Regions from separate parts of the Pseudomonas sp. OTU750018 genome, predicted to be linked through region 2. Evidence: riboswitches for the same ligand, from Rfam matches in the RefSeq annotation. Region 2 holds a riboswitch; each other region holds the start of a gene.
What was found. A riboswitch is a leader RNA that binds a small molecule or an ion and turns the genes downstream of it on or off. The one in region 2 is predicted to bind cobalamin.

Region 1 (7,666 bases), on a different contig from region 2:
GGGTAAGCGTGAGATCCCGATACAACGGTTGGCTCAGTTGGCTGTACCAGTCGCGTAGCGTCTGGCGGGAACGGGTGTCGCCAAACACTGAGCTGAGTTCGTAATCGCTGCTGATGTGGTCGTGGCCCAGCAGCCACTCACCACGGCCGAAGTCACTATTCCAGTGGCCGGTCAGGCGCGGGCTAAGGCTTTCCACCCGAGTGCCTTGGATAAAAGGTGATGCGAACAGAGCGCCGACGCCATCGCTATCGCGGTAGCTGTAGTCGAAGTCGGCGGTCCAGTGCGTACCCAGATTCTGCTGGAAGGCCAGGCGCTGCACTTGAGTCTTGCTGTCGTTGAAGTCCTGCGGTGAGCCTGCGGCTTTACGGTCAGCGCGGCGTTGCGTTTCGGTCAGGCGGCCTGGGTAGCGCAACTCGTCATCAATGCTCTGCTGCTCGTACAGCGCCCAGCCATTGTCATGGTCGTAGCGCAAGCGGCCAAAGGCATTGCTGTAGCTGGCATTGTTGTTGTCGCGATAGCCATCCGTATGTCGGGACTCGCCGCTGCCGTAGAGCGATAAGCCGTGCCCCAGCTGTTGGTTGAAATGCCCACGGTATGCTTCCAGATCATGGCTGCCGCGACTGGTCTCAAGGTAGCCTTCATTCTCGCTGGGCTGACGGGTGATGATATTGATCACCCCGCCCACGGCTTGGTCGCCGTACAGCACGCTGCCGGCGCCGCGGATAATCTCGATTCGTTCGATATTGCTCAGCGGCACGCTATTGAGGTTGGCGGCTTCCTGGCTGGGGTTGTTCAGCCGGCGGCCATCCACCAATACCAAGGTGTTATTCGCCGCATTAGCGCCGAAGCCACGAAAGCTCAAAGAGACCCGATTGCCGTCGCCGAGCGTGTCTTGAATTTGCAGCCCCGCCTGGGTGCGCAGCACATCCACCAAGCTGCTGGCAGCGCTAATTTCGATCTGCTCACGGCTGATCACGGCGACGCTAGCCGGTGCCGGGGTTTGCAGCGGTGTGGCACGGGTAATCACCAGCGGCTGGGCTTGATAGGGCTGCGTCGCTTCAGCAGCCAGCGCCAGGCCAGGTGCAAGCGCCACAGCCAGGGTAAGACGGGACAATTTCACGTAGAGAATCCTCAAAAGATCAAACGACTTTTGAGGAGGGCAGGGGCAAGAACGGGCGCGCTGGCGCAGCCTGAGCTTGACGGTGATGCCCTCCGCAACACCAGTCACATCCAGCAAGGCCGGTCTCCGGGCTCTCGACGTGCGCCGCCTCGCCTTCCCGGGATAACCCAGTGGCGTTGAGGTGACGTGCAGAACGACTCTGCGGTCGATTACCGTTGCGGGGGCAGCGCCGGGGTTGCTCTTCGTGAGCGCACCGGCTTCCCGTTTAACGCCGCTTCACTGTGGAAGGGCGCACCTTGGCGGAAGTAAAACGCCGCGCACCTTAATGCGCGGGTGAATGAATTACAAGCAAGCCTGGCTCAGCTCTGGATGAGCGGTGCTCATGCAGAAAGCATGGCAAGGCGTGCGCGGACGGCAGCCTCGATACCGGCGGCATCCAATCCACATTCGGCGAGCATCTGCGCGGGCTTGGCGTGCTCGACGTAGTAGTCCGGCAGCCCCAGATGCAGCACCGGCTTGAGGATGTCGGCGTGAGCGAGAAACTCGCTGACCGCGCTGCCGGCACCGCCCATCACGCTGTTCTCTTCGATGGTCACCAGCAGTTCATGGCTGGCCGCCAGCTGGCGTACCAGGGCTTCGTCCAGCGGTTTGACAAAGCGCATATCGACCACCGTGGCATCCAGCACTTCGCCGACCTTGAGGGCTTCGGCCAGTTGTACGCCAAAGACCAGCAGGGCGGTTTTTTTGCCGTTGCGGCGAACGATGCCCTTGCCGATTTCCAGCGGTTCCAGGCCCGGCTCGATGGCGGCATTCGGACCGCTACCACGCGGATAACGGACGGCGGCCGGGCCATTGAACAGGTGACCGGTGGTGAGCATACGGCGCAGTTCGTTCTCATCGCTGGGTGTCATCACCAGCATGCCGGGGATGCAGCGCAGGTAGGCAATGTCGAAGCTGCCGGCGTGGGTCGGACCGTCTTCACCGACCAAGCCGGCGCGGTCAATGGCGAACAGTACATCGAGGTGCTGCACGGCCACATCGTGGATCAGCTGGTCATAGGCGCGTTGCAGGAAGGTCGAATAGATCGCCACCACCGGTTTGGCACCGTCGCAGGCCATGCCGGCCGCCAGGGTCACGGCATGCTGTTCGGCGATGGCCACGTCGAAATAGCGCTCGGGATAACGTTCGCTGAACGCCACCAGGTCCGAGCCTTCTTTCATCGCAGGGGTGATACCGACTAGGCGCGGATCTGTCGCGGCCATATCGCATAGCCATTGGCCGAACACGCTGGAGTATTTCGGGCCGCTGGTTTGTTTGGGAGCGGCCGGCGCGTTGATCGGCTCCAGCTTGGTAATGGCGTGGTAGCCAATCGGGTCGGCTTCGGCCGGGGCAAAGCCCTTGCCTTTTTTGGTCACCACATGCAGGAACTGCGGGCCGTCGAGGTCGCGCATATTACGCAGGGTGGCGAGCAGGGTGGGCAGGTCGTGGCCGTCGATCGGGCCGACATAGTTCCAGCCCAGTTCCTCGAACAGGGTACCGGGCACCAACATGCCTTTGGCGTGTTCTTCGACCTTGCGCGCGATTTCCCAGGCACCCGGCAGGTGCGAGAGGATCTTCTTGCTGCCTTCGCGCATGTTCGAGTAGGTGCGGCTGGAGATGATCTTGGCCAGGTAGTTGGACAGGCCGCCAACGTTCTTGGAGATCGACATGTCGTTGTCGTTGAGGATCACCAGCATATTGGCACCCACGTCGCTGGCGTGGTTCAGTGCCTCGAAGGCCATGCCGGCAGTCATGGCACCGTCGCCGATTACGGCAACGGCCTTGCGTTTGCTGTTCTGCAGGCGCGCGGCGATGGCCATGCCCAGTGCGGCGCTGATGCTGGTGCTGGAGTGGCCGACGCCAAAAGTGTCGTACTCACTTTCCGAGCGGCGCGGGAACGCTGCGATGCCGTCCTTCTGACGCAGGCTGCCCATCTGTTCGCGGCGGCCGGTGAGAATCTTGTGTGGGTAGGCCTGATGGCCCACGTCCCACACCAGGCGATCATCCGGGGTGTCGAAGACGTAATGCAGGGCCACGGTCAGCTCGATCACGCCCAGGCCGGCACCAAAATGTCCGCCCGTCTGCCCAACGGTATACAGCAGGTACTGGCGCAGCTCGTCGGCCAGAATTTCCAGCTCGGCTTCACCCAGACGGCGCAGCTCGTCCGGCGTGTTGGCACGGTCTAGAAGGGGCGTCAGCGGGCGCTCACGGGGAATCTCGTGGAAGGTCGTCGGCATCAGGCAGATCGTTATCGGTGCAAAAGATGCGGCAGTTTACCCGAAGCGTCGGAAACTGCCCAAACAAGGTTCGGGCAGACGGTTGTTACCAGGTGTCGACTGAGCGTTTCTTGCCTTCGCGCTTAGCGGGTTTAGGCGTGGCGTTGAGGCCGCGCAGCAGCCAGGCGCGGGTTTCCACGGGGTCGATCACCGCATCGATCTCCAGGAAGCTGGCCATATTGATGCCCTTGCCATTCTCGTAAGCCTTGGCCACCAGCTTGTCGAACAGCTGTTGGCGTGCCTCCTGTTCTTCGACGGCGGCCAGTTCCTTGGCAAACCCCAGGCGTACCGAGCCTTCCAGGCCCATGGCGCCAAATTCGGCACTGGGCCAGGCGATGGTGAACAGCGGCGAATGGAAACTGCCGGCCGCCATGGCCTGGGCACCTAGACCGTAGCCTTTGCGCAGCACTACGGTGAAAAACGGCACGGTCAGACTGGCGGCGGCGACAAACATGCGTGAGACATGGCGCACCGTGGCCTGTTTCTCCGCCTCCGGGCCGACCATAAAGCCGGGGGTGTCGCACAGCGACAGCAACGGAATATCGAAGGCATCGCACAGCTGCATAAAGCGCGCAGCCTTGTCGCCGGCAACCGCATCGATGGCGCCGCCGAGGTGCGCTGGGTTGTTGGCCAGCAGGCCGAATGGCTGGCCTTCGATGCGGATAAAGGCAGTGATCAGCCCTGGGGCGAACTCGCGGCGCAGTTCCAGCACGCTGTCCCTGTCGGCGAGGGTGGCGATCACTTTGCGGATGTCATACACGCGCAAACGGTTTTCCGGGATCAGCTGGCGCAGCTCGCGCTGATCGGCGCAGTCCCACTCGCTGAGCACGCCTTGGAAGTAGCTCAGGTACTGCTTGGCCACCTTCACCGCTGCGGCTTCATCGGCCACCCGTACGTCGATGACGCCATTGGGGCCCTGCACGCTGACCGGGCCGACCTGCTCAGGCTTGAAGCTGCCGAGGCCGCCGCCTTCGATCATCGCCGGGCCGGCCATGCCGATGGTGGCGTTGTCGGTGGCGATAATCACATCGCAGCAGCCGAGCAATGCGGCGTTACCGGCAAAGCAGCGCCCGGACACCACGCCTATCAGCGGTACCAGACCCGAGAGCTTGGCCATGCCAACAAAGGTGTGGCAGTCCAGCCCGGCCACGCCGACAAAATCGGTATCGCCCGGCCGGCCGCCGCCACCCTCGGCAAACAGCACCACCGGCAACCGCCACTGCGCGGCGAGGCCGAGCATGCGGTCGGTCTTCTTGTGGTTCATCACCCCCTGGGTGCCGGCGAAGACCGTGTAGTCGTAGGCGATGGCCAGGCAGCGTGCTGCCTGGTTGCCGAATGCTTCGGCGTTGACCGTACCGGTGCCGGCCACCAGGCCATCGGCCGGGCTCTGCTCAATCAGTTCGGCCAGCGAGCGCCGACGCCGTTGGGCGGCAATCGCCAGCGCACCGTATTCGCTGAAACTGCCATCATCCAGCAGGTCCGCCAGGTTCTCGCGTACGGTGCGTTGACCCGTCTTGCGTCGTTTGGCCACGGCGGCAGGGCGGCGTACATCGGTGAGGAGCGCGTGGCGTTCGAACACTTCGGCCAGGTCTGCACGGATATGATCCAGATCCAGGCTCTGCTCGCTCTGGCTGGCGGCGGCGTCGACCTCTGCAGGTTCGATAAACAGCAGCGGCTGGCCTTCATTGAGCGCGCTGCCGACCTGCACGGCCAACTGGCGGACGATGCCGCTGTGGTTGGCGGTGACGACAAACTCCATTTTCATTGCTTCCAGCACAGCAATGCTTTGGCCGACAGCCACCGCATCGCCTTCGGCCACCTCCAGGCTGACCACCACGCCGGTGCTATGAGTCAGCAGCGGCAGGCAACCTGCTGGCGCATCAGCAACCTCTTCAGCGCTATGGCTGGTTGCCTGTGCAGCCGCAAAGAATCGATGCGGATGGGCATCAGTTTCCGCCGCCAGCAGCTCGCCCAGGTGGTTTTCGACAAAGCGCGTGGTTAGCTGATAGCTCGCCACTTGCGGCAGGCGCAGCAGGTTCTGCAGCAGGTGCAGGTTGCTCGCCACACCTTCCAGGCGGAATTCGCATAACGCGCGGTAGGCGCGGCGCAGGGCGCTGGGGTAGTCCGGCGCATGGGCGATCAGCTTGGCCAGCAGTGAATCGTAACTGGGGCTGACCGGGTAGCCGGCGTAACCGTAGCCATCCACGCGCAGGCCCAGGCCGTTGGGCGGTTGGTAGGCTGTCAGGGTGCCGGCGGCTGGGCGGGTGCTGCCATCGCTGCTCATGCTTTCAAGGTTGATGCGCAGCTGTACGGCGCAACCATTAAGCGGAGGTGGCTGCAGCAGGCCGAGTTGCTCAAGCGACTGACCCGCCGCCAGCTTGAGCTGGGTGTGCAGAAGATCGGCGCCGGTGACCTGCTCGGTGACGGTGTGCTCGACCTGAATGCGCGGGTTGGCTTCCATAAAGTAAAAGCGTTCTGGCTGCTCGGCATCCAGCAGAAATTCGAACGTGCCCAGGCCCTGGTACTGCGCCGCGCCGGCTAGTTTCAGCGCGGCCGCGATCATCCGTTCGCGGGTGGCAGCGGGCAGGTCCGGGCTGGGGGCGATTTCCACCAGCTTCTGCTGGCGACGTTGCAGGCTGCAGTCGCGCTCCCACAGATGGCTGACCGCGCCCGTGCTGTCACCCAGTACCTGAATTTCGATATGCCGGGCCTGGCTGACCAGCTGTTCGATATACAGCGCATCATTGCCGAAGGCGGCGCGGGCTTCGGACTGGCAGCGGGCAAAGGCCTCGTCCAGCTCACTGGCTGCGAATACCGGGCGCATGCCGCGACCACCGCCACCGGCCAGGGCCTTGAGCATGACGGCGCCATGTTCAGCGAGAAAGCCATGGGCTTCTTCCAGGTTGATCGACCGATTGATCCCCGCCACCAGCGGCACGGCGCAGCGTTCGGCTAACGCCCGCGCCGCTGCCTTGTCGCCAAACAATTGCAGCACCTCGCTGCTGGGGCCGACAAAACACAGCCCAGCGGCCAGGCAGCGACGGGCGAATTCGGCGTTCTCCGCGAGAAAACCATAGCCGGGGTGAACGGCATCGCAGCCCTGCGCCTGGGCAATCTCGATCAGCTGGTCCATATCCAAGTAAGCCGGTACGCCACGGCCCTTGAGCGCCACGGCGCTGTCGGCCTGCCGCACATGCAGGGATGCAGCATCGTCTTCGGCGTAGATGGCGACCGAGCGGATACCCAGCTCACTGGCTGCGCGGGCGATGCGGATGGCGATTTCGCCCCGGTTGGCGATCAGTAGGGCGGCGAAGGGCGCAGTCGTAATGGGCATGATGGCTCCAGATTTTTATTCTGCAGCCATCTTAGGCGCTCTGTGCGCGAGGTAAACCAAGCCTTAGCGGGTGAGGGTTGGGCTATTGATGCGGGTGATAAGGGCCGCTGGGTTAGCTGCGCCGCTCGACGATATAGCGCGCTAGATCGCGCAGCGGCTCTGCTGCCTGATCAAATGGGCGCAGTGCATGCAGGGCTTGGTCACGCAGTTCCAGGGCATAGGCCTTGGCCGCGTCAAGGCCGAGCAGGGCCGGGTAGGTCGGCTTGTCGTGGGCCTGATCTTTGCCCTGCGTCTTGCCGAGGGTGGCGGTGTCGCTTTCCACGTCGAGGATGTCGTCCTGTACCTGGAAGGCCAGGCCGATGGCGCGGGCGTAGATGTGCAGGGCTTTTAGTGCGTGTTCATCAGCCCGGCCACTGGCAAGGGCACCGAGCTGTACGCTGGCTTCGATCAGCGCGCCGGTTTTGTGCCGGTGCATGATTTCCAGGGCGTTCTGGTCGAGGGTCTGGCCCACTGAGCCGAGGTCGATGGCTTGCCCACCTACCATGCCGGCCGGGCCAGCGGCGCGCGCCAGGGCGCTGAGCATGGCCAGACGCAGGTCGGCGTCATGCGGGTTGTGTGCGGCATCGCTGAGCACTTCAAACGCCAGGCTCTGCAGGCCATCACCGGCGAGAATCGCGCAGGCCTCATCGAAGGCGATGTGGGTAGTCGGCTGGCCGCGGCGCAGGTCGTCATCGTCCATTGCCGGCAGGTCATCGTGGACCAGGGAATAGGCGTGGATCAGCTCCACTGCGCAGGCGGCCGCATTGGCGCGCTCCGGAGTGCCGCCGAGGGCTTCACAGGCAGCATAGGCCAGCAGCGGGCGTACGCGCTTACCGCCATTGAACAGGCTGTAGCGCA
Region 2 (7,666 bases):
GGCTTAGCCTACCAGCGCGGCGTTTAGCTCGGCTTCGATAGCGGCCTGATCCAGGGTCTGGCCAATCACCACCAGGCGGGTGATACGCGGCTCATCGGCCTGCCAGGCGCGGTCGAAGTGTTTATCGAAACGCTGGCCAACGCCTTGCAGCAGCAGGCGCATCGGCTTGCCGGGAATCGCCGCAAAACCCTTGATGCGCAGAATGCCGTGTTTGCTGACCGCCTCCTTCAGCGCTTGCAGCAGACGCGCTTCCTCGGCTTCAGGCAGTTCCACGTGGAACGAGGCGAACTCGTCGTGATCGTGGTCTTCATGGCCTTCCAGGTCATGGTGGGTCTTACGGCCCTCGATATGCAGCTCGGTCTCACAGTTCAGGCCCAGCAGCACGTCGAGCGGCAGCTCGCCGCCATGGGCTTCGATGATTTTCACCGCCGGCGGCAGCTCTTCCGCCACTTCCGCGCGCACGGCAGCCAAAGCGGCGGAGTCGAGCAGGTCGGCCTTGTTGAGAATCACCAGGTCGGCGCTGGCCAGCTGGTCGGCGAACAGCTCGTGCAGCGGCGATTCGTGATCGAGATTCGGGTCGAGCTTGCGCTGCGCATCAACCTGCTCGGGGAACGCGGCGAAGGTGCCGGCGGCCACAGCCGGGCTGTCGACCACGGTGATGACCGCGTCCACCGTGCAGGCGTTGCGAATTTCCGGCCAGTTAAAGGCCTGTACCAGCGGCTTGGGCAAAGCCAGGCCGGAGGTTTCGATAAGGATATGGTCAAGCTCGCCGCGGCGCGCCACCAGCTCGCGCATCACCGGGAAAAACTCTTCCTGCACGGTGCAGCACAGGCAGCCGTTGGCCAGTTCGAAGATACGGCCGTTGGCTTCTTCTTCGCTGCAACCGATGGAGCACTGCTTGAGGATTTCGCCGTCGATGCCCAGCTCGCCAAACTCGTTGACGATCACCGCGATACGTCGGCCGTCGGCGTGGCCGAGCATATGCCGCAGCAGGGTGGTTTTACCGGCGCCGAGGAAGCCGGTAACGATGGTGACGGGAAGTTTGGCGAGGGTTTGCATGGCGAGTCCTGCGTGACGTCGAAAGAAAGACGAGCAGGAGGCGGCACAGACATGACAGCCACGGGGCGTCAGCCAACACCACCGGATCACCCCGCCCGGTTGTCGAAAACGTGACGAGGCAGGTCTCCTGGCTCACGACCGGGCTGGCGTAGGTACGCCGGCTACTCCCTTCGCCTTCCCGCGCTGACGCAGTGGCTGTTGTGCTGCAGCGCTTGAGCGGCAGAACAACGCAAGGGACGAGTCGTTTACAGTTGCGGGGGCAGCCAAGGCATCAACCTTGTTCCCTCTTAGCTTCATGGGCATGCCCACGAAGAACCTCGAACGCGACAAGGCTACGCAGGCCATGGCGGCCGGTCAATCGCGGTTGACCGGTGCCGGCCGCCATGTTGAGCTACGCCGCCGCACACACCGAGCGCCGCAGATGATCCCCAGCCACACCCCTCGCCGCCCCGCTGCCGCCGTTCAGGTCGTCGCTGGGCTGGGCTGCCGTAGTGGTTGCGGTGTGGAGGACTTGCTCAGCCTGCTGCTGCACAGCCTGCAGACGCATGGCCTTACTGTGGATAACCTGGCCGGACTGGCCAGCATCGCGCATAAGCAAAGCGAGCAGGGCCTGCTGGCATTGGCCGAACGCCTTGGTCTGCAGCTGAACTGCTTTAGTGCGGAAGAACTGCAGCCCTATCAGCACCGCGTGCAAGGCTCGCCGCTTACCCTGGCCGCCACCGGCAGCCCGGCGGTCGCGGAACCTTGCGCCCTGGCCCTGGCCACACTTATGAGCGGCAATGCTGCCCGCCTGCTCGGCGAAAAAACCCGCAACCCCAGCGCCACCTGTGCGTTGGCGTCGATTGCACCCAAGGATGTGTCATGACCGTCTACTTTATCGGCGCCGGCCCCGGCGACCCCGAGCTGATCACCGTCAAAGGCCAGCGCCTGCTGCGCAGCTGCCCGGTGATTCTCTACGCCGGCTCGCTGGTGCCGGCAGCGGTGCTCGAAGGCCACAGTGCCGAGCAGGTGATCAACACCGCCGAACTGCACCTGGATGAAATCATCGAGCTGATCCGCCAAGCTGATGACAAAGGCCAGGATGTGGCCCGCGTGCACTCCGGCGACCCGTCGCTGTACGGCGCGATTGGCGAACAGATCCGTCACCTGCGCCGGCTGGGCATCGCCTTCGAGATCATCCCTGGGGTGACGGCCACTGCGGCGTGCGCTGCCCTGCTGGAAAGCGAACTGACTCTGCCCGAGGTGTCACAGACGCTGATCCTCACCCGCTATGCGAGCAAGTCGAACATGCCCGAGGGCGAGGCATTGGGCGACTTGGCGCGCCACGGCGCGACCATGGCAATCCACCTGGGTGTGGTGCACCTGAGCAAGATCGTTACTGAGTTGCTGCCGCATTACGGCGCAGATTGCCCGATTGCCGTGGTGCATCGCGCCAGCTGGCCGGATCAGGATTGGGTCAGCGGCACCCTGGCCACCATCGAAGAACAGGTGCGCGCCAAAGGCTTTCGCCGCACCGCGCTGATCCTCGTCGGCCGCGTGCTGCACGCCGAACAGTTTGCCGACTCAGCGCTTTACAACGCTGAGCATCGGCACCTGTTCAGGTCTGCAGAAGACTAAGCAGCAGGCAGTCGGCCAAGCTTATCGACGCAATACGCGCCGTGTGAGCAGCAGCAGATCATCCAACGCCGGCACACTGGCCAATAACACCAGCAGCAAGGCCAGCGGCACGGTGGCGATATAACCCAGGTGGTTAAAACCCAGTGCGCCGATCACCCCGCCGAGGAAGAAGTACAGCGCCAACAGGCTGAGCACCCGCAGACGTTGGCGGTCGGCCATCACCCGAGCGATATCAGGGCCGCGGGTGCGATTCCAATAGAACAGCTTGCCTAGCTCGATACCGATGTCGGTGATGATTCCGGTGATATGGGTGGTGCGGATTTCCGCCCTGGAGAGTTTGGTAATCAGCGCGTTCTGCAGACCCATGATGAAACACAGCAGCATCACCGTCAGCGGCACGAACAGGCCGGTAATCTGCGCCAGCGATGCGCCAAGAAAGCCAAAACACAGCAACAGCGCAGCCTCGAGCAGCAACGGCAGAGCGTATTCGCTGTGCAGCTGGCGGCGCCGCGAGTAATTGATCATCACCGTCGAGCAGGCTGCACCCAGTAGAAATGACAGCACACCGCCGAGACCACTCCACACCAGGCCATAGGCACCCAGAGCAATGTTGTCCGCCATGGCCGAGACGATGCCGGTCATATGCGAGGTGTATTGCTGCACGGCAAGAAAGCCGCCGGCATTGATCGCCCCTGCAACGAAAGCCAGGGCAAAACCCAGATGCCGATTGGCTGCGACACTGCGCGTCCGTCCGGTCAGGCTTCTCGCATAGCGAATAGGCATAAGTGCCTCGGGTGAACGGCAGGGCTTAGAGATGAATCTCCGCGCCCTTGATGCCGAGTAGGCGCAACTCTTCGATCAGACCATTGAGATCGGCGAAGGACTCCACCTGCTCCTGGTCATCGACCAGAAAGAAGCTGGTGCCCGCGCCTTTCTTCAACAGCACGATCCATTCCCGGGTATTGGCCGGGTTGACGATGATATGGGTATCAAAGAGCACGCCCTGAGCCTGCTTGCTCTTTATATCTTCACGCCGCATCAGCTGGCTCCTGCTTACTCAACCGTTACGCTCTTGGCCAGGTTGCGCGGCTGGTCGACGTCGGTGCCCTTGAGCACAGCGACGTAGTAGGACAGCAGCTGCAGTGGAATGGTGTAGAGGATCGGCGCCAGGGCGTCGTGGATGTGCGGCATGTTCACCACATGGGTGCCCTCGCCATTGCTCATGCCGGCCTGCTCGTCGGCAAACACCAGCAGCTCGCCGCCACGGGCGCGCACTTCCTGCAGGTTGGATTTGAGCTTTTCCAGCAGCTCGTTATTCGGCGCCACGGTGACCACTGGCATATCACTGTCGACCAACGCCAGCGGGCCGTGCTTAAGCTCGCCAGCCGGGTAGGCCTCGGCGTGGATATAGGAAATTTCCTTGAGTTTGAGCGCGCCTTCCATCGCCACCGGGTACTGCGCGCCACGGCCGAGAAACAGGCTGTGGTGCTTCTCGGCGAACAATTCGGAGACTTTCTCGACCACGCTGTCCATGGCCAGGGCTTCGCCCAGGCGGGTTGGCAGGCGGCGCAGTTCGTCCACCAGCTCGGCTTCTAGGGCCTTATCCAGGGTGCCACGCACCTGACCGAGGGACAGGGTCAGCAGCATCAGCGCGACCAGCTGGGTGGTGAAGGCTTTGGTTGAGGCCACACCGATTTCCGGGCCGGCCTGAGTCAGCAGGGTCAGGTCGGATTCACGCACCAGCGAGCTGATGCCAACGTTGCAAATCGCCAGGCTGGCCAGGTAGCCGCCCTGGCCAGGCGCATGCTCCTTGGCATTGCGCAGCGCGGCCAGGGTGTCGGCGGTTTCGCCGGACTGGGAGATACTGACAAAAAGGGTGTCCGGCTGCACCACCACCTTGCGGTAGCGGAACTCGCTGGCCACTTCGATCTGGCAAGGAATCCCAGCCAGGCCTTCCAGCCAGTAACGGGCGACCATACCGGCGTGATAACTGGTGCCGCAGGCAACGATTTGCACGTTGCGCACCTTGGCGAACAGCTCAGCGGCTTGCGGACCGAAAGCCTGAACCAGCACGTGATCGGAACCCAGACGGCCTTCCAGGGTGCGCTGCACGACCTTGGGCTGCTCATGGATTTCCTTGAGCATAAAGTGGCGGTACTCGCCCTTGTCAGCGGCTTCCGCACCTTCGTGGTATTGCACGCTCTCGCGTACCACCGGCTGGCCGGATACATTCCAGATCTGCACGCTGTCGCGCTGGATTTCGGCGATATCGCCTTCTTCCAAGTACATAAAGCGGTCGGTGACCTGACGCAGAGCCAGCTGGTCGGAGGCGAGGAAGTTCTCACCCAGGCCCAGGCCGATCACCAGCGGGCTGCCGCTACGAGCGGCGAGCAGGCGATCTGGCTGCTTAGCGCTGATCACCGCCAGGCCGTAGGCACCGTGCAATTCCTTGACCGCCTCTTTCAGTGCCACGGTCAGATCCGGCTGAGTTTTCAGCTTGTGGTCGAGCAGGTGCACAATCACTTCGGTGTCGGTATCGGAGCTGAACACGTAACCCAGCCCCTTGAGCTGGGAACGCAGTTCTTCGTGGTTCTCGATGATGCCGTTGTGCACCACTGCCAGATCATGGCCAGAGAAGTGTGGGTGGGCGTTACGCTCGCTCGGTGCGCCATGGGTGGCCCAACGGGTGTGGGCGATACCCAGGCGACCGGCCAACGGCTCGGCACTTAGCGCGCTTTCCAGCTCACTGACCTTGCCCACGCGGCGGCGACGGTCGAGGTCACCTTTATCCGTCAGCAGCGCCACGCCGGCGCTGTCGTAGCCGCGGTATTCCAGGCGCTTGAGGCCTTCAACCAGCACAGCGGTGATATTGCGTTCGGCGACTGCGCCTACGATGCCACACATAATCTTCTCCTTAAGCTTCAACAGCCGCGCAGATCAGCTTGATGCCGCGCTCGGTCAATTGTTCACGCGCCTCAGGGCTGAGGCGTTCGTCGGTTATCAGGGTATGGATACCGCTCCAGGGCAGCTCCAGGTTGGGAATCTTGCGGCCGATCTTGTCGCTCTCGACCATCACCACCACTTCACGCGCCACATCCGCCATCACCCGGCTAAGCCCAAGCAATTCATTGAAGGTGGTGGTGCCACGGTTCAGGTCGATGCCATCGGCGCCAATAAACAACTGGTCGAAATCGTAAGAACGCAGCACCTGCTCGGCGACCTGGCCCTGGAAGGACTCGGAATGCGGGTCCCAGGTGCCGCCGGTCATCAGCAGCACCGGCTCGTGCTCCAGTTCGCTGATGGCGCGGGCCACGTTGAGCGAGTTGGTCATCACCACCAGACCGGGCTTGTGGCCAAGCTGCGGGATCATCGCCGCGGTGGTGGTGCCGCTGTCGATAATGATCCGCGCATGCTCGCGAATACGCGCTACCCCGGCACGGGCGATGGCCTGCTTGTACTGGGAGATCGGCTGGATATCGCTGATAAGCTCTTGCGGCATGGGTACTGCACCGCCGTAACGACGCAGCAGCAGGCCGCTCTTTTCGAGGGCGGCGAGGTCTTTGCGAATGGTCACTTCCGAGGTGGCGAACGCTTTCGACAACTCGTCCACACTCACCTCACCTTGCTCGGCGAGCAGGGCAAGAATGGTGTGGCGTCGCTGCGGAGTGTTGCGTTTCGACATGCTAAGTTTCGATTCGAAAGATAATGACGCGAATCAAAACCTAATGAAGCTTTTTCGTCAAGCCTGAAAACGACAAAAGGCGGCAGAGCCACCTTTTGTGTTGCTGCTCACACAGCAGCCAAAGCAGCCTACTTGGTGATTTTCACCGGGCGCTTCCAGCCTTCGATATTGCGCTGCTTCGCGCGCCCAACGGCCAGGGTGTTATCCGGCACATCACCAGTAATCACCGAGCCGGCACCGGTGGTGGCGCGATCACCCAGCGTCACGGGGGCGACCAGGGCGCTGTTGGAGCCGATAAATACGTCCTCACCCAGTACCGTCTTGAACTTGTTGGCGCCATCGTAATTGCAGGTGATGGTGCCCGCGCCGATATTGCTCCGCGCACCGATTTCGGCGTCGCCCAGGTAGCTCAAATGGCCGGCCTTGGCGCCTTCCCCCAGCTTGGCGTTCTTCAGCTCGACGAAGTTACCCACATGGGCTTTGGCGCCCAGCACCGAACCCGGACGCAGGCGGGCGAATGGACCGCAATCGGCACCCTCACCCACTTCGGCACCTTCCAGATGGCTGTTAGCTTTAACGATGGCACCTTTACGCAGGATTGAGTTTTTGATCACGCAGTTCGGCCCGATCTGCACGCCATCTTCGATCACCACCTGGCCTTCGAGGATTACGTTGATATCGATCGACACATCACGACCTACCGTGGCTTCACCGCGCAGGTCGAAACGCGCCGGGTCGATCAGGGTTACGCCCTGCACCATCAAGCGGCGCGCGGCACGGTACTGATAGTGGCGCTCCAGCTGCGAAAGCTGGATGCGATCGTTGGCACCCAGCACTTCCATCTCGTCAGCCGCCTGTTCGGTGGCGACCACCAGACCATCGGCTACGGCCATGGCGATTACGTCAGTCAGGTAGTACTCGCCTTGGGCGTTGCTGTTGGACAAACGACCGAGCCAATCACCGAGTTTTTTCCCTGGGACGGCGAGAATGCCGGTGTTGCCTTCACGGATCAGGCGCTGCTCGGCGCTGGCGTCCTTGTGCTCGACGATGGCCTTCACCACACCCTGCTCATCACGCACGATGCGGCCGTAGCCAGTTGGGTCGTTCAGATTGACCGTGAGCAAGCCAAGTTGCTGTTCGCTGACCTGCTGTAACAGACGCTGCAGGGTTTCCACTTCGATCAGCGGCACATCACCGTAGAGAATCAGCACACGCTCGGCGCTCAACGTCGGCAGCGCTTGAGCCACGGCATGGCCGGTGCCCAGTTGTTCGCTCTGCAGCACGAAATTTAGGTCATCCGCCGCCAGT
Region 3 (7,666 bases), on a different contig from region 2:
TGTGTATGGCGGCTTGGCGGGTGGTGAGCTGATGGCCGCAGGCTTTCTCGCCAATGAAAACAAGCCGGTGTTCAAAAGCCACGACCGCTATGGCCATCGCGCCGATCTGGTGGAGTTTCACCCGGCTTATCACCAGCTGATGAGTGCGGCCATCGAGCATGGTCTGCCGTCCATGCCCTGGACCGATCCGCGCGCCGGCGCTCAGGTCGCGCGCGCCGCCATGAGCTACCTGCACAGCCAGGCCGAAGCCGGCAGTGGTTGCCCACTGACCATGACCTTCGCCAGCGTGCCGGCGCTCAAGCTGCAGGCCGATGTGGCCGAGAAGTGGCTGCCGAAAATCCTCTCCACCCAGTACGACCCGCGCAATCTGCCGATCGAGCAGAAAACCGGCGCGACCATCGGCATGGCCATGACCGAGAAGCAGGGCGGTACCGATGTGCGCGCCAACACCACCCGTGCCTACCCGGTAGGTTTGGGTGGTCCCGGTCAAGCTTATGAGCTGGTCGGCCACAAGTGGTTCTGCTCGGCGCCGATGTGCGATGCCTTCCTGACCCTGGCATACACCACCAAGGGCCTGACCTGCTTTCTGCTGCCGCGCCACCGCCCGGACGGCACGCGCAACGAGTTCTATATCCAGCGCCTGAAAAACAAGCTGGGCAACTGGTCGAACGCTTCCAGTGAAGTGGAGTTTCGCGGCGCCCTGGCCTGGATGGTCGGCGAGGAGGGCCGTGGCGTGCCGACCATTATCGAGATGGTCGCGCTGACCCGCTTCGACTGCATGATCGGCTCCAGCGCCCTGATGCGTCAGGCCCTGACCCAGGCCGCACACCACTGCGCTCATCGCCAGGTGGGCGGTCGTGTACTGAGCGAACAGCCGCTGATGCAGAACGTACTGGCCGACCTGGCCCTGGAAAGCGAGGCGGCCCTGGCGCTGACCATGCGCATGGGTAAGGCGCTGGATAATCCGCATGACGAGCAGGAAGACAAGTTCGCCCGCCTGGTCACCGCCGTGGGCAAGTACTGGATCTGCAAACGTGCGCCCGCCATGATCAACGAGGCCGCCGAATGCATGGGCGGCGCCGGGTATGTCGAGGACACCATCTTGCCGCGCCTGTACCGAGAAGCACCGGTCAACTCGACCTGGGAAGGCTCGGGCAACGTGCAGTGCCTGGACGTGCTGCGTGCACTGTCCAAGGAGCCCGGTGTGCTCGATGCACTGTTCGATGAACTCGGTGACGGTCATGCTGATGCCCGCCTCAAGGCGCATATCGCCAAGCTGCAGGCGGACTTTCGCGACACCGCTGATATCCAGTACCGCGCCCGTCAGTTGACCGAAGACGTGGCCCTGGCGCTACAGGCCAAGCTGCTGCTGGAAGCCGGCAATTCGGTGGTAAGCGATGCCTTTATAGCCAGCCGTTTGGGCGGGCAGGGCGGCCGGGTCTACGGCACTCTGCCGCGTGGGGTGAATGTCGAGGCGCTGGTGGTGCGCAGTACGCCGCACCTGATCTGAGGCCTGAGCATGCACAGCAGTCTCTTTGAGCGATTAAAGGCCTGGCTGGCCGGTGATATCGGTGCGGACTACGGTATCGCTCAGCTGCAGGCCGCAGCCGGGGTGGCGAGCTTCAGCAGTCAGCCGCCGGCTGTGCACTTCAATCCGCTTGGCGGTGTGCATGGCGGCTACACCGCCACGCTGTTCGATGCGGCGTTGGGGTTGGCGGTGTATTCGCAAGCCTGTGCCGAGGAGGTCTACGTGACCGCCAGCCTGCAGGTGAATTACCTGCGCCCGATTGGTCTTGCGGCTTTGCCGCTGCGAACCGAAGCCCGCGTGCAGCAGCGCGAAGGGCGACATGTCGCGGTACAGGCCACGCTGCACGATGCTCAGGGGCTGCTGTGCGCCAACGCCAGTGGTGTCTTCACTTGCTTGCTCCATACGGCGTCAGGCGCTACTCAGTCCGTTGGTTTACCTGCGCGGTAAACGCCAGGCTCTGTCATTTCCCGCGGCCGCCGGGTAAGGTGGCCGCCGATGGTTCCAGCCCGTGTGATGCGACTGGATGAAAAGGGAACATGGAAAGCACCACAACCGGTGCCGAAGCCATGGCTGCCCCCGCAACTGTAAACGGCGAGCGACGCCCAGATGCCACTGACCGCAAGGTTGGGAAGGCGGGTGGAGTATCAAGCCGTGAGCCAGGAGACCTGCCATCGAAGTCGGGCGCTTATGCCCATCCCCTCAATCCGGATCATCGCGCGGTGGGCGCGGTACAGGAATCGCTATGCACATCGAACCAGAAGTCGTTACTGGCGCCAAACTCTTCCTCAGTTATGCAACCGCCGCAGGTGCCTTTGGCCTTACGGCCAAACTTGCCCTCGACAGCGTACGCAGCAACGGTGGCGCTGCCGCCTTAGCGCTGCGTAGCCTGCTAACCACCGCCTTGGTGTTCTGCTTCTTCGAGGTCTTTCCGCACCATGCGGTCGGGGTTTCCGAGGTGCACCTGATCCTCGGCTCGACACTGCTGCTGCTGTTTGGCGCGGGTGCCACGGCTGTTGGTCTGGCGCTCGGCTTATTACTGCAGGGGCTGCTGTTTGCTCAGTTTGACCTGCCGCAGTACGGCATGAACGTCACCACGCTGCTGGTGCCGCTGTGGGCGATCAGTGTGCTGGCCAAGCGCATTATCGCGCCGGGCACCGCCTATGTAGACCTCTCCTACAAACAGGCGTTGGCGCTGTCGACCGCCTATCAGGGTGGCATCGTCGCCTGGGTCGGCTTCTGGGCGTTCTATGGCAACGGTTTCTCCGGTGAGAACCTGGCGGCCGTGGGTAGTTTTGGTCTGGCCTATATGAGCGTGATCCTGATCGAGCCACTGGTTGATCTGGGTGTGCTGGCCGCTGCCAAGGCACTGTCCGCTTATAGCCGTGGGCCGCTGTTCAACACGCGTCTGCATCAGTCGGCCTGATTGACTACTGGCGGCGCTGCCAGATCAGCTTGCCGGTGTTGCTCTCAGTGACCAGGTACTGGTCACTGAAGCGATAGTAGGCGGCAGGCTGATAGTCACTGCGACCCTGCATCTGCACTTCCAACAAGCCGTTGTTGCTCTGCCAGCGGCCGCTGTATTGCAGCTCGCCAGGGCTGTCGTAGTTCCAATCAGCGCCACCTGCCACACTGCGCGTCCACTGCGAAACGCTGCCGTCATCACTCAGTTGCAGAATCATCTGGGTGGTCATTGAAGCGAAATTGGCACCGCCGCTGTTGATGATCTTCTCGTGTACCCAGGTGCCGATCAGCGCCGGATCGCGTGTGGCGCTGCTACTTGGACTACTGCTTGGCGCTGCCGCTGCAGCGTTAAGGTTCTGCCGGTGGAACAGCGCCTTGCGCTCCAGAGTGGCCCCGGTCGTCGGGTTGCGTGCGGCAATATGGGCGTTGAGCATGCCATTGGCGTAAGTGGCGTTCATATTGGCGATCAACTGGCCAGATTGCGCATCACTGATCTGAGCCCGGAGCAGTTGCCCGTCAAAGGTGCCGCTGATCTGCAGGTGCAGCCTGCCACCTTCCACATATTCCCCCGTGACCTGCTGGCCCTGGCTGCGCAGGTGCATTTCGGCTGGCTGGCCGTCCAGCGTCGTCAAGTAATGGCCGTCTAGGTTATCGGCCAGCAGAAAACTGGGTAACAGACAAAGCACAAGGGTGAGCAGCGCGTGCGGCATGAGTGTTCCTTAGACAATTGGCTGACAGAAGATTAGCAACGGATGCTTGACCTGGGTGCCGCCCCACACTTGCAGACTGGTAACGCAGCTGAATAGAGGAGCGTTGCCATGACCCGTGAACAAGCCTTCTGGCAGGAATACCAACTGGCCCGCGCTCAGCGCGGCACTGATCCCACTGCCGAGCTGCGCCATCTGGAGCGGGCGCATATTCTCGGTCAGCGTTATTTTAGCGAACACTTGCGCAGCCATTTATGGATGCTCGCTTGGGCCTGGCGCCAGCGTGATTGGGCCGAGGGCCTGGCGCAACTGCTGCGCATACCCGGTAGCCTGGGGTCGTTGCTGGGGCTGTTTCCCTTGGGAAATCCGGGCACACGGCGCGTCGGCCCACTGACCCCGCAGGCTGTGCCCGAGGATCTGCAGGCGCTACTCAAATAGCCTGCGCGGGCAACGTCGCGCTATCGCAAGCGCGGCGGATCAGGGCAAGATAGAGCCATTCCGATCAGCCAGGAAGGTGCCTTGTGAACCCTTGTTCCGATGACTTTATTGTCGCCAACACCGCTGAAGAAGCAGTGGATCGTCTGGCCGCCTTGCACCTGCAGGCGACCACGGGCTTGAGTCAGGCGCTCAAGCGCTACCTGAAAGAGCGCGTCAAACCGGATGCCGCTCAGCAGTGCCAGTTCCGCTACCCTGAGTTGCGTCTGGTCTACCTGTGTCAGGGCGAAGTGCCGACCACCGTGCGTGCCTACGCCAAGGTGCAGGTGCCGGGTACCTACAGCATCACCGTCACCCACCCGGCAGCGTTTCGTAAATACCTGCTGGAGCAGCTGCGCCCGCTGATGAACGACTTCACCGTGCGCGTGGAAGTGGGCATCAGCCAGCAGAACATTCCTTATCCGTACGTGGTCGAGCAGGGCGATGAGCTGGCTGGCTCCGGGGTCACCGCCGCCGAGCTGGCGCGGGTATTCCCCAGTACCGATCTGTCCGCCGCTACCGACGGCACCGCCGATGGCCTGTACGACTGGGAAAATACCGACCCGCTGCCGCTGGCGCTGTTCGATGCCGCAAGGGTGGACTTCTCCCTGCGCCGCTTGGTGCATTACACCGGCAGCGACTGGCGGCATGTGCAGCCATGGATTTTGCTGACCAACTACCACCGCTACGTCGACCAATTTATTCGCCACGGTCTGGACATGCTGGTGGGTGAGTCGCGTTTCAACCGCATGGTGCTGCCGGGCAACGTGGTGATCGAGCGCGGCATGGCCGAAGGCGAGATGCAGGCGATTATCGAGAACGTCATCTGGCACCGTTACCAGATGCCCGCCTACCACCTGCAGGCCGAGGACGGTCACGGTATTACCCTGGTCAACATCGGTGTCGGCCCATCCAACGCCAAGAACATCACCGATCACCTTGCTGTGCTGCGTCCGCACTGCTGGCTGATGATCGGCCACTGCGGCGGCCTGCGTCAGTCGCAGACCATCGGCGACTACGTGCTGGCCCACGCCTATATGCGCCGCGACGGCATTCTCGACCGCGTGCTGCCGCCAAACATTCCGTTGCCGGCCCTGGCCGAGGTGCAGCAGGCGTTGCAGGAAGCGGCCAAGCTGGTGACCGGTGAAGAGGGCGATGAGCTGAAGAAGCGCCTGCGTACCGGCACTGTGTTGACCTACGACGATCGCAACTGGGAATTGCGCTGGGCCCAGGAGCGGCCGTTGATCAATCTCTCCCGCGCCGTGGCCGTGGATATGGAAAGCGGCACCATCGCCGCGCAAGGTTATCGCCTGCGCGTGCCCTATGGCACGCTGCTGTGCGTGTCCGACAAACCGCTGCACAGCGAGATCAAACTGCCGGGTGCGGCCGGTGCCTTCTATGAGCGCGCGGTCACCCAGCACCTGCATATCGGTATCACCGCGCTGGAACTGATGCGCAGCCAGCTCAACTCGCTGCACTCGCGCAAGCTGCGCAGCTTTGATGAGCCGCCGTTCCGCTAACGCATCAAGCGAAGCGCAGGTGCAGAATCGGGAAAGGCCGCCCGCCGCCATCCAGCGGTGATCGGCCTTCGACTGCAAAGCCCTGGCTTAGGTAGAAACCCAGCGCCTTGGGGTTCTGTTCATTGACGTCAACTCGGCTAGCGCCGAGGCGTACCACTGCGTCGTTAAGCAGTGCTCGACCAATGCCCATGCCGTGGTACTGCGGGTCAACGAACAGCATCTCGACCTTGCCTTCGGCATAGCCGAGAAAACCGGCGATCGTGCCATCGTCGCCACGTATGCAACTGAGCTGAACCAGGGGGAAGTACTGCTCGATCAGTAAGGGTTTGAGCAGCTGAATATCGTGCTCTTCGAGGAAGTCATGGGTAGCGCGTACGGCTGCTTCCCACACTTCAAGCAAGCGCGGGAAGTCGGTGGCGCGGGGTGTTTCGATCGGGTGCGGCATGTGTGGCTCAGCGGCGGTGAAAAAGGGGCAAATCATGCAGCTGATTTGCCCCTGCTGTCACTTGCTGGCGTCCAGCACCACGCGGTAGCGCGCTTTGCCGGCGCGCAGGTGGTCAATGGCGTCGTTGACCTTGCTCATGGGGAAGTGCTCGACCTGCGGCAGGATTTGATGGCGCGCGCAGAACTCGAGCATTTTCGCCATGTTGGCCGGTGAGCCAACCGGTGAGCCAGACAGGCTCTTCTGCTTGGGAATCAGGTTGAACACATGCACCGGGATCGCGCTTGGTACGATGCCGACAAAATGCAACCGGCCTTTACCACGCAGGGTGCCGATCATAGCGCTCCAGTCCAGGTCGGCACTGGCAGTGACCAGCAGGAAATCCAGGCTGCCGGCAATCGCTTTCAGCGCTGCGCTGTCGGTCGAGGCCACCACCTTATGTGCGCCTAGGCGTTTGGCTTCTTCTTGTTTGCTCAGTGAAGACGTGAAAGCGGTGACTTCGCAGCCCCAAGCATTGAGGAAACCCAGCGCCAGGTGACCGAGGCCGCCGATACCCACCACGCCAACCTTATCGGTGGGTTTCACATCGAAGTCCAGCAGTGGGCTGAACACCGTGGAGCCGGCGCAGAACAGTGGGCCGACCAGCGCCGGGTCAAGGCCGTCGGGCAGTGCTACGGCCCAGGCCCAATGGCTGCGCAGGCGATCAGCGAAACCGCCGTTGCTGCCGACAATGGTCGGTTTTACCGTGCCGCACAGTTGATGCGAGCCTTCCATGCAGGAGCTGCAATGCATGCAGCTGCCCTTGTACCAGCCGATACCGACGCGCTGGCCGAGCTTGAGGCCGCGGGCCTGTGGGCCGAGGCGCACCACGGTGCCGACTACTTCATGGCCAGGGATAAAGGGGTAGCGCGCATTGCCCCATTCGTTGTCGATCATCGACTGGTCGGAGTGGCAAATGCCGCAGTATTCCACCGCCACCTCCACTTCTTCAGCGCCCAGTGGGCCGGGGTCATAACTGTGCAGTTCGAGGGGCGCGCCGGGTGCTTTGGCAGCCCAGCCGGTAAAGGTATCGACGACGGATTCGGACGAACTCATAACAATGGCCTCGGGACGGGAAACACAACCCATCCAGCATAGCCCGCTACGCCGCTGCAGGCTGCGCGGATCACTCAGCCTGATAGTCCAACCGTGGCCTCGGTTACACTAGCCGCCTCGTCACCTGTTACTGGATCACCTATGTCGCGCCCACCTCGCCCAGCGTCTTCTCGCCTGCACGGTGGCAAACCTGCCGTGCGCCGCGTGGCCAAGGCACCGCCCGCCGAGCCGCGTTTGCTGGTGCTGAACAAACCCTTCGACGTGCTGACCCAGTTCAACGACGAACAGGGCCGTGCCACTCTCAAGGATTTTGTCGATGTACCCGGCGTCTATCCGGCTGGTCGGCTGGACCGCGATAGTGAAGGCCTGCTGTTGTTGACCAACGACGGCGGCCTGCAAGCACGCATCGCCGATCCCAAGCACAAGCTGGCGAAAACCT
Region 4 (7,666 bases), on a different contig from region 2:
TCCAGCCAATCCAGCCCCGGTTGCAGCAAGGCGATATCGCCGCGAAAGCGGTTGATCACAAAACCCTGGACCCGCGACTGTTCGCTCTCGGAAAGCAATGCCAGGGTGCCGACCAGATGGGCAAACACCCCGCCCTTGTCGATATCGGCAATCAGAATCACCGGGCAATCCACCGCCTCGGCAAAACCCATATTGGCGATATCGCCGGCGCGCAGGTTGATCTCCGCTGGCGAACCGGCGCCCTCCACCATCACCACCGGATAAGCGGCGCTCAGACGCTGGTGCGACTGCAGCACCGCCTGCATCGCCACCTTTTTGTAATCGTGGTACGCCACAGCATCCATGCTGCTCAGGGCGCGGCCGTGGATGATCACTTGGGCGCCGGTGTCGCTATTGGGTTTGAGCAGCACCGGGTTCATGTCAGTATGCGGCGCCAGCCCGGCGGCCTGGGCCTGTACTGCCTGGGCGCGACCGATTTCGCCACCATCGGCGGTGACCGCTGAGTTGAGCGCCATATTCTGCGGTTTAAACGGCACCACGCTAACGCCCTGGCGCTTAAGCCAGCGGCACAGTGCGGTGACCAGGGTGCTTTTGCCAGCATCGGAGGTGGTGCCCTGCACCATCAGTGTGCTCATGCCAGCTCTCCAGCGAAGACCGCCAGCGCCTGCTGCAAACGCTGCCAGCCGGCTTCATCCGGTGGCAAACCAAACCGCAGGCTCAGCGGCTTTTCAAACAGGCGGGTAAGGATGCCTTGCAGGGCGAGAAACTCATGCAGCAAGGCAGCCTGCGGTGTGCAACAGAACTGGAACAACGCGCAACCACCTGTGGGGCTGAACCCATGCGCAGCCAACAGCGCCGCCAGGCGTTCACCGTCGGCGAGTAACCGCTCACGTTGCGCCTGCTGGCCGGCAATGTCCTGCAACAACGCCGTGGCCACCACGCGGCTCGGTCCGCTGATGGCCCAAGGGCCGAGCAATTCGGCCAGTTGCGCCAGCAGCTGCGGTTGCGCCAGGACAAAACCCAGACGAATGCCCGCCAAACCGAAAAATTTGCCAAACGAGCGCAGCACGATCAACCCGGGCAACTCACTGAACGCCGCCAGGCTGAATGCCGGCGCGCAATCGATAAAGGCCTCGTCCACCACCAGCCAGCCGCCCCGCTCGGCCAACCGCCGATGCCACTCCAGCAAACGCGCAGGTTCAATACAGCGGCCGGTGGGGTTATTCGGGTTGACCAGCAACAGCACATCGATGCGCTCCAGCGCTCGCTCGATGGCTCCTTCGCTGAGTTCCAGCAAACGATGCCCTTCGCGCTGCCAGGCCGCCGCATGCTCGGCATAAGCGGGTGAAACAATGCCCACAGTGACGTGCCGCAGCAGACGCGGCAGCGTCTGAATGGCGGCTTGCGAACCCGCCACCGGTAGCAGGTTGGCGACGCCGTAGTAATCACGCGCAGCGATTTCCAGACCGTCCTGCTGCTCGGGCAAGCGTGTCCAGGCACTGGCCGGAATGGCGGGCAAGGGCCAGCCGTAGGGTGCAATGCCGGTGGACAAATCCAGCCACTCCGCCAGGGCTATGCCATAACGCAGCGAGGCTGCGCGTAGCCGGCCACCATGTTCAAGCATAAAACAGCCCCCACAGCAGTAGCAGCGCCAGCCACAGCAGCACGCCGCCGTAGACCAGATTGACTGCCCGTTCGATATCCCTCGCCCGGGGCGGCGGCCCCGCACCCAGATCAGGCCGCACATGCACCTCACCGTGATATTCCGCCGCACCGCCCAGGCTCACGCCCAAGGCCCCTGCACCCGCTGCCATCACGGGGCCAGCATTCGGGCTGTCCCACAGCGGCGCCTGAGTGCGCCAGCAACGCAGCGCCAACAGGGTTTTACCCAGCAACGCGTAGGTCAAGGCGACCAGCCGCGCAGGCAGATAATTGAGTGCATCGTCGATCTTCGCCGCGGCCCAGCCGAAGCGCTCAAAGCGTTCATTGCGATAGCCCCACATGGCGTCCAGGGTATTGCTCAGGCGATACAGCACCACGCCCGGTGCGCCAGCCAAGACAAACCAGAACAGCGCGGCGAACACCGCGTCGCTGCCGTTTTCCAGCACCGATTCGCTACCCGCGCGGGCCACACCCGTGGCATCCAGCTGCGCAGTATTGCGGCTGACCATATAGCCAACCCGCTCGCGGGCCAGGCGCAAATCCCCCAGACGCAGCGCCTGCGCCACTGGCATGGCATGCTCGCCCAGGCTTTTCAGACCCAGGGCGGCATACAAGGCAATGATCTCCACCGCCCAACCCAGCCCGCTGATCTCACTCAACAGCCAGGCCAGCAGGGTCAGCGGCAACACCGCCAGGCACCAGGCGCTGACGCCATGGCTGCGCCAACCGCTGCCCGCCGGATTGAAGCGTTGCTCGATACGCTCGGCCATACGACCAAAGGCCACCAGCGGGTGCCAGCCCTTGGGTTCGCCAAAAATCGCATCCAGAACGACTCCGGCGCAGGTACTCAGCACCAGGCTCATGGCGTGCCCCACTGATTCTCGAACAGCAACTCGTTGAGCGGCCGAGGCTCAGCCCACCCCTGCTGCACCAGCATCGGCGCCTCATAGAATTCCGTCACCGGTCCCAGGCACAGCACCGCCAATGGCTTGCTGCCGGTCGGCATGTTGAGCAGATCCGCCAGGGCTTGGGGCTCGAACAGCGACACCCAGCCCATGCCCAAACCCTCTGCGCGGGCCGCCAGCCAGAGGTTCTGAATCGCGCAGGCCAGGGAGGCTAGGTCCATCTCCGGCAAGGTGCGGCGGCCAAACACATGGGCCTCACGCCCGTCCATCAGGGCCACCACCAACAGTTCGGCGCAATCGCGTATACCCTCGACTTTCAACCGCATAAATTCATCGCTGCGCTCACCCAACGCCTCGGCGGTGCGCGTGCGCTCCTTCTCTACCAGGCCGTGGATCGCTTCGCGCAAGGCCGGACGGGTGATGCGAATAAATCGCCAGGGCTGCATCATGCCCACGCTGGGCGCCTGATGCGCAGCTTCGAGCAAGCGCGCGAGCAACTCGGGTGCCACCTCGCCACCGCTGAAATGGCGCATATCGCGCCGTTCAGCGATGGCGCGGTACACCGCCGCACGCTCTTCGGCACTGAAAGCCTGCTCACTCATGCCGGCGCACCGGGACAAAACAACGCGGCAGCGGCAACCGGATCGGACGGCAGATAGAAGTGAATATAGGAGGCGGTCATCCGCCCCTGGCGATAGACCGCCTCACTGGTGCGCTTGTAGTTCGGGCACTCGCCACGGGTAAGCGGTTGCAGTTCGCTGCTGAGCGCCGAGTAGTGAAAACTGTGGCCGCGCAGCAGCCCTTCCGGCAGCTCAGCCTGTTGCAGGGCCATGGCGGTCATGCGTGGTTGCAGGGTCGCCTCGCCGTTTAACAAACCGAGCATCTGCCCGCTGGCGCCCTGTTTGTCGGTCAGTTTGTCGAGCAGGTAAAGCATGCCACCGCACTCGGCGTGGATCGGTTTGCCTGCCTCATGGTGAGCGCGGATTGCCTCGGCCATGGCCTGGTTAGCTTCAAGCGTGGACAGGTGCAACTCCGGGTAACCGCCGGGCAGGTACAGGCTGTCGATATCCGGTAACTGTTCATCTGTAAGCGGCGAAAAGAACGCTAATTCAGCGCCCAGCTCGCGCAGCAAATCGAGGTTGGCCTGATAGAGAAAGGCAAAAGCGCTGTCGCGCGCTACGCCAATGCGTACGCCCTTAAGCAACGGCGCGGGCCTGGCCTGTTCGGGCGCGGCGAAGCTGACTGGCGGCGGCAGACTGGTATCGGCACTGGCAGCCAAGGCATCGGCGGCGGCATCCAGACGGGCATCCAGGTCGAGCAGTTCGCCCGCCTGAACCAGGCCGAGATGGCGGCTCGGTAAACCGACCTCGGCGCTGCGCGGTAGCGCGCCGTACCAGCGAATCGAGGCTGGCAGCGCATCACGCAGAATCTCGCCATGCCGCGCACTGCCAACCCGATTACCGAGCACGCCAGAAAACGGCAAATCCGCCTGGAAGGTCGCCAGTCCATGGGCCATAGCGCCAAAGGTCTGCGCCATGGCCGAACCGTCGATCACCGCCAGCACCGGCACACCAAAGTGCCGGGCCAAATCGGCTGCCGAAGGCGTGCCATCGAACAGGCCCATCACCCCTTCAATCAGAATCAGGTCAGCCTCACCCGCCGCCTCCCAGAGCAGACGACGACTCTCGGCTTCACCGACCATCCACAGGTCGAGCTGATACACCGGCGCGCCGCTGGCGCGAGCAAGAATCATCGGGTCAAGAAAGTCCGGGCCGCACTTGAACACCCGCACGCGCTTGCCCTGGCGTGCATGCAAGCGCGCCAAGGCTGCGGTGACCGTGGTTTTACCCTGACCGGAGGCCGGTGCAGCGATCAATAACGCGGGGCAAGAGTGGGCGCTGTTCAAAACTCCACGCCCTTCTGCGCCTTAACCCCGGCCTTGAACGCATGCTTGACCAGGCTCATCTCGGTCACGGTATCCGCTGCCTCGATCATCCCCGGCAACGCGCCACGACCGGTTACCACCACATGCTGTAGCAGCGGCCGCGCTTCGATGTCGGCGAGCACCGCGTCGAGTTCCAGATAACCGTACTTCAGGGCGATATTCAGCTCGTCGAGCACCACCAGACCGATGGCCGGGTCATTCAGCAGCTGCGCCGCCACCGTCCAGGCTTCGCGCGCCTTGTCGATATCACGCTGGCGATCCTGGGTCTCCCAGGTAAAGCCTTCGCCCATCACGTGGTAGCTGACTTCATCGGGAAAACGGCGAAAGAAGGCTTCTTCGCCTGTGCTGGCTGCACCCTTGATAAATTGCACCACGCCCACTTTGAGGCCGTGGCCCAGGGCGCGGGCAACCATGCCGAAGGCGCTGCTGCTCTTGCCCTTGCCATTACCGCTGTGCACCAGCAGCAGGCCGTACTCATCCTGGGCCTGGGCAATCTTTTCATCGATAAGGGCTTTCTTGCGGGCCATGCGCGCCTTGTGCCGGGCGTCACGTTCAATCGATTCAGTCATCGCATGCTCCACCGCCACAGGGCGATCTGGCTGGAAAAAGCATGCGGGGATAGGGAAAGCGCGGGCCTGCGCACAGCGCACACCACACGCCAGCCATCGCCCTCCGCGATGCCGTGGACTGCAGCAGGCCGGTCTCCGGGCTTGTGAGCGAGCCGAATGGCTCACGACCGCACCTTCCCATGCATCACGCACAGTGGTTCTTGCGGCGTTTGACTCACTTACCGTTGCGGGGGCAGCGTCGGAATAGCGGGCGTTCACACGCACAGCGCACCGACTTCCCTGTTTCACCCCGCACACGCAATGCGTTGGGGGCACCTGCTACAAGGCGCGAAGGTTAGAGAGTTCATGATTAAGCGTCAAACGAATGCGCCATTTGGCGCAGACTGCTTAAGCCACCAGGGTTACTTGGCCTGACACTTCATCTCGGGCGAGCCATAGCCCCACACCACGGTCGCCTCCCCCTGGTGCTCCCAGAATGATTCGTTGCGCCCCTGATATTTGCTGCCGCTGGCTGCAGGCTGCTGATACATCAACGACACGCTGTCAGCAAACTCGGCCACCAGGGTCCCAGGCTCGGTGGGGTAGTAGGTGACGATGACTTCCTTGGCCGGCAGACCATCGCATTGAAAACGCACCGGACCGGTCCCTTTCAGTAACGCGTAGCGCGCCTGCAATTCGGCAATCCGCAGGCGATAGCTCTCGGCTACGCACTGCTCACGGTCAGCGGCCTTCCAGCAGTCATTGCGGCCTTTTATCCAACCTCTCTGCTCAGCCTTGAGTACCGGTGGATGCTGGTTTATGGCCTTGGCCGACGCCTGCTGATAAACATTCGACATTTTCTGATCAAGCTCGGCCAGAGCAGGCGCCTGACAAATCAGCTCCTCGATACTGCCAGCCTCAACCTTGGTACAGCTGAACGATGGCTCAGCCGCCTGCAGGGTCGCTAACGGCAGGCCGAGCAGAGCTAAAAGGGCAAAACGCTTAGGGGTAAACATGCTGATTCCTCGTCCGCTTTACGTTGGTTTTTAATAGCCGTATCCAGGCGTACACCCTGCTTGCGACAAGCTGCATGCTTCGTCAGCTAAGGCCAGACCAGAGCACCTACCACTGCCCCTTGAGTACCCGCCGGGTTGCTTCACGTACCGTCAGCGGGTAGTCCGTATTCATGTACCAGACTGCCGGGTGCTCGGTGACAGATAGCGCTCGCTGATCCGGCGGCAGGTTGGTACGCAGCAGCAAGATCACATCACTGCTGACCCAGGGATGACGGTACCAGTAGTGATGCCCGACGATATCAAAGCCGCGCTCGCTGCTATTACCGGAAACATCCAGCAGAGTGACATTGTTCAAGTGCCGCCTGCGGGTGAACTGGTGCAGGCTCTGCTCGGCCCGACTGCTGCCAATCCGCGCGCCACCGGGCATCAGGCGCTGCGCGTAATCCAGCGCCTCGTCCTGATCGGACACGGTGATCATCACCTGTTCAGCGACGCGACTGATTGCCGGCAGACGCCCTTCAAATACTTCCTCGGGGACATCCGCAGCGGCAAACACCACCGCGCCAATCCGATAACGCGCCTGTAACTGCGCGGTATTCAAATCCGGATGACGATTCTGGAACGCCTGCAACGCCAGAGATGCCACGCGCCCACCGGCGCTATAGGCGATCAGGTTGATCCGCTCAGCAGCGGTATGTCGCGCCAGCAGCTCGATCAACTGCGCCAACGCCTGGCTGGAATCACGAGCGCGATTCACATCGATGCCGAGCAGATAACTGGCAATGTTCTGGTGTGACGGCCAGTCGAACGCCAGACCGACAAAGTCGCGCCCGGCAAAATGCACAAGCTCGCCCGTCAGTTCACAGGCATTGGCAAAATCCACTTTTGCACCATGCACATAGATGATGATTTCCTTGTCGCGGGCCTTGTCCAGCGCCAGATTGATCGCATCGACATAGCTCTGCACCGCCGGCGCCAAAGGCACATCAACCGGCCGCTGCACCGGCAGTATCGCTGTTTGCTGAGCCTCAATCAGACTCAGTGGCAGCTCACGCGCGCGCAGCTCGCTGACCGAAGCCGAATGCAATTGCGACCAATCACTCTGCTGATCGCCCAAACGCACCTGGGCACGCCCCAGTTGCAAGGTTGGACTGACGCGATTGCCATAGCCCACGCCCTCTGGCGCCCGAGTAGTGGCGTAGAACAGTGCCACATCGGGCACCCGTTCTGCCGGTGACAAATGGGCGAAAGGATCGATAGCAGCCTGGTGATAAATCACCGGCGTACTCATCAGCATCAGCGGCGTTGGCCCAGCACAGGCGCCCAACAACAGAGCAAGGCATACATATGACAGCGCGCGTAAACAGGTCATCGGCAGTCGCCACTACTAAGAGTTCAGAAGGTCATCACAAACAAGCAGCAAGCCTAGCCGCGATTCAATGTCTGGGCATAAAGCCCGCCGGCTTGCTGGCCAGCCACTCGACAAACGTACGTAGGCGTTCGTCGCTGAGCAGGCTGTCGCGATTGTTATAGGTCAGCGCCAGCTCCTTTTCGCTGAACAGCCGGTGGATCTGGTTGTGGCAGGCGCGG

Region 1: it holds a riboswitch for cobalamin, as region 2 does, so the genes downstream of both, HCI85_RS19130 (TonB-dependent receptor) here and cobW (cobalamin biosynthesis protein CobW) in region 2, are expected to answer to the same signal.
Region 3: it holds a riboswitch for cobalamin, as region 2 does, so the genes downstream of both, HCI85_RS04995 (energy-coupling factor ABC transporter permease) here and cobW (cobalamin biosynthesis protein CobW) in region 2, are expected to answer to the same signal.
Region 4: it holds a riboswitch for cobalamin, as region 2 does, so the genes downstream of both, cobO (cob(I)yrinic acid a,c-diamide adenosyltransferase) here and cobW (cobalamin biosynthesis protein CobW) in region 2, are expected to answer to the same signal.

What each region holds. Positions count from the first base shown of each region.
Region 1 covers NZ_JAAPAU010000004.1:64,385-72,050, forward strand. The annotation lists gene HCI85_RS19130 (TonB-dependent receptor) at 1-1,120, opposite strand, end outside; cobalamin riboswitch at 1,221-1,434, opposite strand; gene dxs (1-deoxy-D-xylulose-5-phosphate synthase) at 1,501-3,396, opposite strand; gene HCI85_RS19140 (carboxyl transferase domain-containing protein) at 3,482-6,769, opposite strand; gene ispA ((2E,6E)-farnesyl diphosphate synthase) at 6,882-7,666, opposite strand, start outside.
Region 2 covers NZ_JAAPAU010000003.1:41,142-48,807, forward strand. The annotation lists gene cobW (cobalamin biosynthesis protein CobW) at 4-1,059, opposite strand; cobalamin riboswitch at 1,160-1,394, opposite strand; gene HCI85_RS15690 (cobalamin biosynthesis protein) at 1,361-1,924, shown strand; gene cobM (precorrin-4 C(11)-methyltransferase) at 1,921-2,676, shown strand; gene HCI85_RS15700 (YoaK family protein) at 2,698-3,459, opposite strand; gene HCI85_RS15705 (hypothetical protein) at 3,485-3,715, opposite strand; gene glmS (glutamine--fructose-6-phosphate transaminase (isomerizing)) at 3,730-5,580, opposite strand; gene HCI85_RS15715 (DeoR/GlpR family DNA-binding transcription regulator) at 5,591-6,358, opposite strand; gene glmU (bifunctional UDP-N-acetylglucosamine diphosphorylase/glucosamine-1-phosphate N-acetyltransferase GlmU) at 6,487-7,666, opposite strand, start outside.
Region 3 covers NZ_JAAPAU010000001.1:1,025,079-1,032,744, reverse strand. The annotation lists gene HCI85_RS05005 (acyl-CoA dehydrogenase family protein) at 1-1,510, shown strand, start outside; gene HCI85_RS05000 (PaaI family thioesterase) at 1,520-1,975, shown strand; cobalamin riboswitch at 2,008-2,215, shown strand; gene HCI85_RS04995 (energy-coupling factor ABC transporter permease) at 2,271-2,951, shown strand; gene HCI85_RS04990 (hypothetical protein) at 2,956-3,699, opposite strand; gene HCI85_RS04985 (DUF3703 domain-containing protein) at 3,808-4,134, shown strand; gene amn (AMP nucleosidase) at 4,218-5,690, shown strand; gene HCI85_RS04975 (GNAT family N-acetyltransferase) at 5,695-6,135, opposite strand; gene ahr (NADPH-dependent aldehyde reductase Ahr) at 6,193-7,227, opposite strand; gene HCI85_RS04965 (pseudouridine synthase) at 7,432-7,666, shown strand, end outside.
Region 4 covers NZ_JAAPAU010000002.1:586,140-593,805, forward strand. The annotation lists gene HCI85_RS11505 (cobyric acid synthase) at 1-635, opposite strand, end outside; gene cobD (threonine-phosphate decarboxylase CobD) at 632-1,624, opposite strand; gene cbiB (adenosylcobinamide-phosphate synthase CbiB) at 1,617-2,525, opposite strand; gene bluB (5,6-dimethylbenzimidazole synthase) at 2,522-3,169, opposite strand; gene HCI85_RS11525 (cobyrinate a,c-diamide synthase) at 3,166-4,473, opposite strand; gene cobO (cob(I)yrinic acid a,c-diamide adenosyltransferase) at 4,470-5,081, opposite strand; cobalamin riboswitch at 5,191-5,415, opposite strand; gene HCI85_RS11535 (MliC family protein) at 5,483-6,076, opposite strand; gene HCI85_RS11540 (alpha/beta hydrolase) at 6,183-7,448, opposite strand; gene HCI85_RS11545 (hypothetical protein) at 7,513-7,666, opposite strand, start outside.